3 regions of the Streptococcus intestinihominis genome follow, and region 2 is predicted to be linked to each of the others. Evidence: predicted binding sites of a transcription regulator. Region 2 holds the regulator's gene; each other region holds the start of a gene.
What was found. The regulator Rex, encoded in region 2, represses fermentation and respiration genes when NADH is low (regulators of the CRP and FNR family bind a similar motif). The targets are predictions, from matches to a motif close to TTGTGAANTANTTCACAA.
Positions count from the first base shown of each region.

Region 1: the regulator Rex is predicted to act here: its motif matches at 1,620-1,637, upstream of adhE (bifunctional acetaldehyde-CoA/alcohol dehydrogenase).
Region 3: the regulator Rex is predicted to act here: its motif matches at 1,808-1,825, upstream of ACLOR3_RS03425 ((S)-acetoin forming diacetyl reductase).

Region 1 covers NZ_JBKQBL010000006.1:75,390-78,671, forward strand. Annotated here, with positions in the region: gene adhE (bifunctional acetaldehyde-CoA/alcohol dehydrogenase) at 1-1,525, opposite strand, end outside; gene ACLOR3_RS09255 (acyltransferase family protein) at 1,884-3,282, opposite strand, start outside.
Region 2 covers NZ_JBKQBL010000002.1:199,004-202,285, reverse strand. Annotated here, with positions in the region: gene ACLOR3_RS04315 (porphobilinogen deaminase) at 91-369, shown strand; gene radC (RadC family protein) at 430-1,113, shown strand; gene ACLOR3_RS04305 (redox-sensing transcriptional repressor Rex) at 1,302-1,946, opposite strand; gene ACLOR3_RS04300 (DUF4649 family protein) at 2,039-2,275, opposite strand; gene ACLOR3_RS04295 (DUF1831 domain-containing protein) at 2,275-2,622, opposite strand; gene ACLOR3_RS04290 (cysteine desulfurase family protein) at 2,612-3,282, opposite strand, start outside.
Region 3 covers NZ_JBKQBL010000002.1:28,114-31,395, forward strand. Annotated here, with positions in the region: gene glpO (type 1 glycerol-3-phosphate oxidase) at 1-665, shown strand, start outside; gene ACLOR3_RS03420 (MIP/aquaporin family protein) at 735-1,436, shown strand; gene ACLOR3_RS03425 ((S)-acetoin forming diacetyl reductase) at 1,949-2,713, shown strand; gene ACLOR3_RS03430 (hypothetical protein) at 2,890-3,282, shown strand, end outside.

The DNA of each region.
Region 1 (3,282 bases), on a different contig from region 2:
GGAAACCAAGCTCTACCATAGCGTGGTCTGTAACGATCATGACACGTTCAACGTCACGACATTTTTGTAGGTATTCAATTGAATCACGTTCAAAGTATGTTTTTGAAGGAAGTTTCATCCATTGCATGTTATTTCTCCGGCGTCCGACTTTTTTGATATTCAAGAGGTTGATGGCACTAACGTTGTCCCCAACAGAGTTACGTCCGTAAGAACCACATCCAAGTGTCAATGATGGCAAGAAGGCATTGTAAACATCCCCGATACCACCGAAAGTCGAAGGAGAGTTGCAGATCACACGAATGGCTTTAACTGCTTTACCAAATTCTTTGGTCAATTCTTCGTCAGCTGTATGGATGGCAGCTGAGTGACCAAGACCGTTGAATTCAACCATTTGGCGAGCTTTGTTAATTCCGTCTTCACGGCTTTCAGATTTCAAGACAGCGATGACTGGTGACAATTTTTCACGAGTCAAAGGCTCTTTTTCACCAACTTCTTTACATTCTGCCGCAAGGATATTGGTTCCTTCTGGAACTGAGAAGCCAGCTTGTTCTGCGATCCATGCCGCTGGTTTCCCAACGATGTCCGCATTCAATTTCGCACCCGCACAGTTCTTGCTGTTAGCTTTTACGCCGAAGCAGAACTCTTCAAGAAGGGCTTTTTCTTTTTTGTTAACGAAGTAAGTGTGGTAAGATTTGAATTCTTCAACAAACTCATCGTAGATTTCTTTATCGATGATAACCGCTTGTTCAGACGCACAAACCATACCATTGTCAAATGATTTAGACATAACGATATCATGTGCTGCTTGGCGGATGTTAGCTGATTTTTCAACATAGGCAGGAACGTTTCCGGCACCTACCCCAAGTGCTGGCTTCCCACATGAGTATGCCGCTTTAACCATGGCATTCCCACCGGTCGCAAGGATAGTCGCAACTCCTTCGTGGTTCATAAGGGCACTGGTTGCTTCCATAGATGGTTGCGTAATCCATTGCACACAGTTTTCAGGAGCTCCTGCTTTAATCGCTGCATCGCGGACGATTTGTGCCGCATGAGCAGATGATTCTTGAGCTGATGGGTGGAAGGCAAAGACGATAGGGTTCCGTGTCTTCAAGGAAATCAAAGCTTTAAAGATTGCTGTTGAAGTAGGGTTGGTTGTAGGGGTGATCCCGCAGACAACTCCGACTGGCTCAGCAATAAGGGTCAAACCAGTGACGTCATCTTCTGAAATGACACCAACTGTTTTCGTATGACGCATGTTATTTACTACGTGTTCACAAGCGAACAAGTTCTTAGTCGCCTTGTCTTCAAAGACTCCACGACCAGTTTCTTCATAGGCATGAAGAGCGAGCTCACCGTGTGCGTCAAGAGCTGCTACAGATGCTTTCGCCACAATGTAGTCTACTTGCTCCTGATCCAATTTGCGCATTTCTTCAAGCGCAACAAGTGCTTTTTGCACCAACTCGTCTACGTGTTTTTCAGCAGCGAGTTTCTTTTCTTCAGGTGAGAGAGTTTTTTTATCAGCCATTTGATGCTTTCCTCCAATGTTTGAAACCCTTATCCTTTTCCGGAACTTTTTCCTGTTTTCAGAAACTTTCAAGAATAGTGTAAGAAATTTCGATTTGTTAATTTTTTCACAATATTATTGTACTCTATTTTAGAAAATTTGTAAATAGTTTCACAAAGATTTTTTTAACTTTTTTCCATGAACCCTCCTTCTCCTTCTATACAGGAGTATTTTCAAGAAAAAATTGAAGGAATTTTTTGAGAACGCACTTCAATTTCACAAACAAATATTTTCACGCAATTTTTGTAAGCGTTTTCTTAATTTTACTAAAAAAAGCAATTTTCTTCAAGTGAAAATTGCTTAAATCATATAGTAAATTTTACGGTTTAACCGGCCCCTGATTGGCTTGATCAACTGCTTCTTTCACGACGTTGGCATACAGGTTTCCTCCAACATCGATGGAACCATCTGATTCTAAACCAAAGTGGACATTATCCGTTCCAGCCCAAATCTCTGGATTATCGACAGCCACTTGGTACCAGTCTGCTACATAGACATAGTCATATTTTTTAGCCAATTCCAGCTGATACTGTCGAGTCTGAACGGTAACGCTATTGCTATCATTGGCTTCACGCCCATCATATGGGGTCACAAAGATTAAGCGATGTCCTTTTGGTAATTCTTGAACAAACTTATCCAACAATTCTTGATAATTATTAGAAGAGTTGGTTCCAAGTGCGATTACCACGTTCTTGAGTAAGACTCTATTGGCAATATCTGTTTCATATACTTTTAATCCTGAGTCCAGATTGCGACTCACCAAAGCATCTAATTGGATATCTGGCAGTACTTGTTTCAGATAATCTGATGCCCGGAGGTTTACAGAATCTCCGATCATGGTCACGCCATCTGACACATTGTAGGAAGTCGCTGAAGCATTGTCAACTTGGGCACGCGTGATCTGCATCTTGCTGTCGGATTGACGAAGTCCTTCGGTAATCAGGTTTTCATCAAAGGCTCCGACGCGTGGCGCAAAGAGTGCAATCCCAAACATGAGCAAGGTCAAGGGAATCGCGCTGTAAAAGAGTGGTTTCGTGAAACTTCTGAGATCCATCGAGATCCCAAAAATCTTCGGTTCACGTCCAGCCAAGGTTGGTTCAATAATATAGAAACTCAAGGCAGCAAGACTAAAGGATACAAGCGCTGTTAGTAGAGAGGCCCAGCCATTGGTCATTAATTGAGAAAAGATAATGTAAAATGGCCAGTGGAAGAGATAGACCCCATAACTGGTATCTGCAATAAAGGTAATCACTGCTGGTTCTTTCTGATTCGGTGTCTTTTCATGGAGGACACGTGTCATCACAATCATCACAGATGCAGCAAGAGTTGCTACTAAAAAGCCAAATAAATAGGTCCAAACACTATCAAAGGGAAGGATAAAGGTCAAGACCAATAAAACTAGAAAAGCACCCGCTAAAATCGCTAACGTCTTCTGTAGAGATAGCTTCTTCACTAATTGAGTAAGATTTGGGCTGGTCGTTGTAATCCCTGTCACTGTCGCTAAAGCACTCCCCACAAAGAAAGGAAAGACGTGAGCGATACTAGAAAAGTAGACATTGGACAAATTCTTGGTGACCAGTGCTCCGACAAAGAAGGTCAGGAAAGTCACCAAAAAGAGACCTGTCGAAGATAGGAAGATATAGCCTCTATATTGGCCAACTGATTTAGCTTTTTTACCCAAAAACCAAGCCAAGAGCGCCCAGAGGACGTAGTAATGA
Region 2 (3,282 bases):
ATAGTCATAAAATGTTACCTGACTGACATATTTTTGCATGCTTTCTATTTTATAATAGAAGAGTGATAGAAAGAAACTTGGAGGAACCAAATGTGCACAGAAGATATCTATACTTTGTTAAGAAACTTCTATGGCTTACTGGTCAATGATTTCCCCAAAACAGGTCTCATTACCAAGGGTATCTACGAAGTTGAACAGGTCTTCGAAACCATTGAAAACCTTCCTGATGATCAAGAACACTTAATTCGATACGAAATTCGTCAATTTCTTGCGTCTTTGGAACAAGTGCAAGAGTGCTATAAAATTAACTTCTCAAATGAAGAAACTCGAATTCTTGAAAACTTAAGAGAAGTAGTTTGTCCAATTTAATTTATACAGAATCGTCCTTTTTCCTCCTCAATTGCGAATTATTAATTGAGGAGGTTTTTTATGTATCATATTGTATTTCAAGAATCAGGTCTCTTACCTAGAGAACGTTTGCTAACAGAAGGACCTGATAAGCTCAGTCATCAAGAATTGCTGTCCATCTTATTACGGACGGGGAACAAAAATAAACCAGTCTACGAGATCGCTCAGGACCTGCTGGGCTCACTAAAGAGTTTAAAAGAACTGGCTAGTATGAGTTTTCAGGAGTTAAAGGAAGTTCCAGGAATTGGGAAAGTTAAGGCCATTGAGCTGTTAGCTGCTATTGAACTAGGGAAACGAATACAGACTTCTGAAGTGATTGAAACGGAACAAATCATGAGTAGTCAGAAGCTGGCAAAAATGATGCAACAAAAAATAGGCCATGAGAAACAGGAACATTTATTGGCCCTGTATCTGAATACCCAAAATCAAATTATCCATCAGCAAGTGATCTTTATCGGAACAGTCAATCGTAGCATTGCAGAACCGAGAGAAATTTTGCACTATGCCATCAAGCATATGGCGACATCCTTAATCTTGGTTCACAACCACCCGTCCGGGATCATTCATCCCAGCAAGAATGATGATGGCGTCACCCAACAAATGATTGAAGCCTGCAATTGTCTAGGAATTGTTTTTCTGGACCATCTGATTGTCTCAACTGATGATTACTATAGCTATCGGGAAGAAACAGATTTATTGGTATAGAAAAAGAGAGTGGGACAGAAATCGGTAATTCGTTAGAATTCGATTTCGTCATCCCACCTCCGCACAGTTGAGTAGGGCTGTAAAAGCTGATGAAATCAGCGTAGTAGAGCCCACTCAACCACTGCGTCTTGCTCGATCATCCAAAGACAATTGAGAGGCTAGGACTTTTGTCCCAGCCTCTTTGCTTATCATGAATTTTTACGCATAAAGTAGAGAAGGGTTTGCAGTTCACTGGTTAGGTCGACATATTGGACTACCACATCTTTTGGAACTGTTAAGTGTACGGGAGAAAAGCTAAGGATTCCCTTGATACCAGCTTCAACTAATAAATCTGCAACTTCTTGAGATTTTACACTTGGAACGGTTAAAATGGCTGTTTGAATCTCTTGTCCCTCAAGTTTTTCTTTTAGTGTGGAGATCCCGTAAATCGGTATACCATCTTTACTTTTAGTGCCGACTAACTCATGATCATCCGTATCAAATGCCATGACAATTTTCATTTTGTTTCGCTCATGGAAGCGATAGTGAAGAAGGGCACTCCCCATATTTCCAATCCCGACGATAGCAACATTGGTGATGGAGTTATCATTCAAGAGATCGGCAAAGAAGTTCATTAACTTTTTGACATCATAACCAAAACCACGTCGTCCAAGCTCTCCAAAGTAGGAGAAGTCTCGACGAACAGTTGCGGAATCAATCCCGATGGCTTCAGCAATCTGTTTTGAATTTGCTCGCTCGATTTTCTCTGCATTAAAGCGTTTAAAAATGCGGTAATACAAGGAGAGTCGTTTGGCAGTAGCACGAGGAATTGGATTAGTCTTATCTTGTTTCACAATATCACAACCTTTCAAATCTATTGTATAAAAAGTTTGTGAAAAAAGCAACTATCTTCTACTAAAAAAACACCAAAATGGTGTTTTCTTTGTTAATTGGAATTTCTTAAACTCTGATCGAACTGAATCAGATAGCGATAAAAGTCACCGATTTTTCCAGTGAAAGGTAAGGTATGCTCCTTGTAGGTAACAGAAACAACCTGATAGGAATCTGGAATGGTCACACAGCCTGAGAAGGCTAATAGACAGTGATCGATGTTATCGTAGCTAACCTGACGTTCTTTTTGGTATGCATCCAAATAGGTGAGGACTACAGGACCATTGGTCATTAGTTTTCAATCCTTTCAAAGATTTCACGTTCAACTAAACTGTCCATGAGGAAGTAGAATTTTTGTTGGATAATCTTGTTTTCTGGGTTTTTAAAAATATTTACCAAACGAAGGCCTGACTTGTCAGTAATGTTAATTTTAAATCCTGTTAAATCCTTATTGATGATAATTTTTAACTTAAAGCCATCTCCGCTATTTGGAATAGCTTCTAACAAACGATTTAATTCGTAGTTCCCGACCTTTGTTTGTGCAAAGGTATTGTCGCGTAGGGTATATTTTTTAATATTTGGATGGATTGCGTATGTGTAATCGCAGTTTGGTAATGAGACAGATGTTTCAAATGCCATGTAATTCTCCTAAAATTTTGTGTATAGTTGTTATAAAAGTATCGACCTCAGCAGTCGTATTGAATTCGGATAAACTAATGCGAATAGATTCCTTCAAGCGGGGTGAATCTTCGCCGTAATAAGCTGCAAGGACATGACTTGGCTGAACAGTCCCCGCAGTACAAGCAGAGCCAGTTGAGACTGAAATTCCCGCCATATCTAAACGTAGCAGTAGGATATCATTGCTGATACCAGGAAAGCCAATGTTCAAGACATGAGGAAGTTTGGAGTCTGTGCTATTCAGATAGAAATCTAAATCTTCTAGGCCAGTTAGGATACGATCAGATAAGCGCTGAATATACTGATAATTTGCGTCTAACTGATCAGTTGCTTCTTTGAGGGCTTGAGCCATTCCTGCAATTGAAATCAAGTTCTCTGTACTAGCTCGACGCTTGTCTTCTTGGTCACCTCCGTGTAAGAGATTGAAGAAGTCAGGCTTTTTAGCATAGAGAAAACCAACTCCCTTAGGTCCGTGAAATTTATGGGCCGATGCGGTTAGAAAATCAACTCCTAGCTCTTCAGGGGCTACAGCAAGTTTACCAACGGCTTGAACTGCATCGACATGAAAAGCAGCAGGATGGTCTTTTAAAAGGTCTGAAATGTCCTTGATAGGCAAGAGAT
Region 3 (3,282 bases), 170 kb from region 2:
GTGAAGATGTTGAATCAGCAATCAGCCACTTGGAAGGAAGCACTTCTGAAAAACACTTGGATCCATCTGCTGTCTCTCGTGGATCAAGCCTCGATCGCGATGACAATGGTCTTTTGACCCTTGCTGGTGGGAAGATTACAGACTACCGCAAGATGGCCGAAGGAGCTATGGAGCGTGTCTTGAACATTTTAAAGGTAGAGTTCGACCGCCAGTTCAAATTAATCAACTCTAAGACCTATCCAGTATCAGGTGGAGAAATTAACCCAACGAACGTGGATTCTGAAATCGAAGCCTTTGCTCAACTTGGCGTGTCTCGTGGCTTGGACAGTAAAGAAGCTCACTACCTAGCTAACCTATACGGTTCCAATGCACCTAAGGTCTTCGCCCTTGCTCATAGCGTGGAACAAGCACCTGGATTGAGCCTAGCAGATACCTTATCACTTCACTATGCAATGCGCAATGAATTGGCACTTAGCCCAGTTGACTTCCTTCTTCGTCGGACGAACCACATGCTCTTCATGCGCGATAGCTTAGATGCGATAATCGAACCTGTTTTGGATGAAATGGGACGCTTCTATGAATGGTCAGAAGAAGAAAAAGTTGGCTTCCGCCAAGACTTGCAAGTCGCTTTGGAAAACAATGACTTGGCAGCATTAAAAAATTAAGAAAAACAAAAAGGGGTTGGAAAGGAGAATATCTGACCGGCCCCTCTTTATAATGGAGAAATAAATCATATGAAAGAATTATTTGGTGAATTTTTAGGGACCTTAATCCTGATTCTTTTGGGAAATGGGGTTGTAGCAGGAGTGGTTCTTCCAAAAACAAAAAGCCACAACTCAGGTTGGATCGTCATTACCCTTGGTTGGGGGATTGCAGTTGCAGTGGCAGCCTTTATCTCTGGCAAGTTAAGTCCGGCACATTTGAATCCAGCGGTGACAATTGGGGTTGCTCTTAATGGTGGACTAGCTTGGGCATCTGTGATTCCTTATATCATCGCTCAATTCTCTGGAGCCATGGTTGGGCAAGTCCTTGTCTGGTTACAGTTCAAACCGCATTACCTAGCAGAAGAAAATCCTGGAAATATCCTTGCAACCTTCAGTACAGGTCCAGCTATCAAAGACACTACTTCCAATCTAATCAGTGAAATCCTTGGAACCTTTGTCTTGCTTCTGACTATCTTTGCACTTGGTCTTTATGACCTTCAAGCAGGACTCGGTACTTTTGCCGTTGGTACCTTGATTGTAGGGATTGGTTTGTCTCTCGGTGGAACTACAGGCTACGCTCTCAACCCAGCTCGTGACCTAGGACCTCGTATCATGCACAGCCTCCTTCCTATTCCTAACAAAGGAGATGGCGACTGGGGTTACGCTTGGATCCCAGTAGTAGGGCCAATCATTGGAGCAGTACTAGCAGTAGCAGTCTTTAAAATGTTATAAAAAAAGAAAGAACCTTCATCTGGAGGTTCTTTTTATATACTGCATTAGCTAAAAAGTTCTTTTATAGCGATAGCTTAAAACAAGCTATAAGAAATGTAAAACGCGATAAAGAAAATAATGATGGCAATAATGTATTGAATCGGCTTAGGTAGGTTATTCAATTTATCCATGAATTCTTTCATTGTTTGATCTCCTTATTGTTTGATTCTCTTAGGATTAGTGTAGCATGAAATAATCCCCAAAACAATAGGCAATATGAGTGTTTTTGTTAAGATAAGAAAGCTCTTTCAAAATTATTTAGATCAGTTAACCTATTACTAAATAAAGATAACATAGATTGTAAATTATTTTAGATAATAAGAGGCCAGAGTTTGACACTTATTTCACAAAGGAGTATACTGTTAGCATAGTTTTGGAAGGAACTTATGATAGATTCTCTCAAAACTGACTGTCAACCTTTGCTGTTCTTCTATGAACATTTGCTGGTATCAGGGATACCAAGGAGGAATCATATGTCTAAAGTAGCTATTGTCACAGGTGCAGGTCAAGGAATCGGTTTTGCGATTGCGAAACGATTGGTACAAGATGGCTTCAAGGTCGGAGTATTGGATTACAACGCTGAAACAGCGGAAAAAGCAGTGGCTGAATTGTCAGCTGAAAATGCTTTTGCGGTCGTTGCGGATGTCTCCAAACAAGCAGAAGTGGCTGCAGCTTTCCAAAAAGTTGTGGATCATTTCGGAGACTTAAACGTCGTCGTTAACAACGCTGGTGTTGCACCAACTACACCACTTGATACGATTACAGAAGAACAATTTGAGCGCACTTTTGCCATCAACGTTGGTGGTGTGATTTGGGGTGCTCAAGCTGCTCAAGCCCAATTCAAAGCGCTTGGCCATGGAGGAAAAATCATCAATGCCACCTCACAGGCTGGTGTCGTTGGTAACCCTAACTTGACTGTCTATGGTGGTACTAAATTCGCTGTTCGTGGAATTACGCAAACATTGGCACGTGACTTGGCAGATTCAGGCATCACTGTCAATGCGTATGCACCTGGTATCGTTAAGACTCCAATGATGTTTGACATCGCTCATGAAGTTGGTAAGAACGCTGGTAAAGATGACGAATGGGGTATGCAAACTTTTGCTAAAGATATAACCCTCAAACGTTTGTCAGAACCTGAAGATGTAGCAGCAGCGGTTAGCTTCCTTGCAGGTCCTGATTCAAACTACATCACAGGACAAACCATCATCGTGGATGGTGGGATGCAATTCCATTAAGATAAAACCAGAGGTTGTGACCTTGTCCAGCCTCTTTTCTTATGTGCACCTTATTCCTCTCGTTCGCTTTTTTTGAAAAATTAGGGTAGAATAGAAGTCATATTTTGAAAAAGAATTGATCAAAAGTGATAGAGATGAACTCTCTTCCATCCATCAAAACGAAAAGAGGTGACCATATGTGGAAATGGATCAAACGACTCATCGGACTGACCTTCCTCCTAGTGATTGTCTTAGCAATTTTCTTGATACCGGCAAAAGTTTCGACTCAAGAACAATTTAAAAATGTAACAGTGAATACTTCGCTGGTAGATCTGGCTCAAGAAGGTCTTTCTACAGCAGACGTAACAGCATCTGGCCTCCAAACAGAGCTTCAGCTGAACTCTCCTCAATTGCGCCAAGTCATCAAAGGAATGCTTGGAGAGGTTTCGGATGAAACACTCCTCAATACAGCAGTTGCTATGAATGGAGACTATATCAATGTTCAGGTGCCGATTGAACTAGGACCAGTAGAAACCATGGTGAGCATGGACTATACAGTGAGTGTGACGGATCAACAATTGACCTTAAAC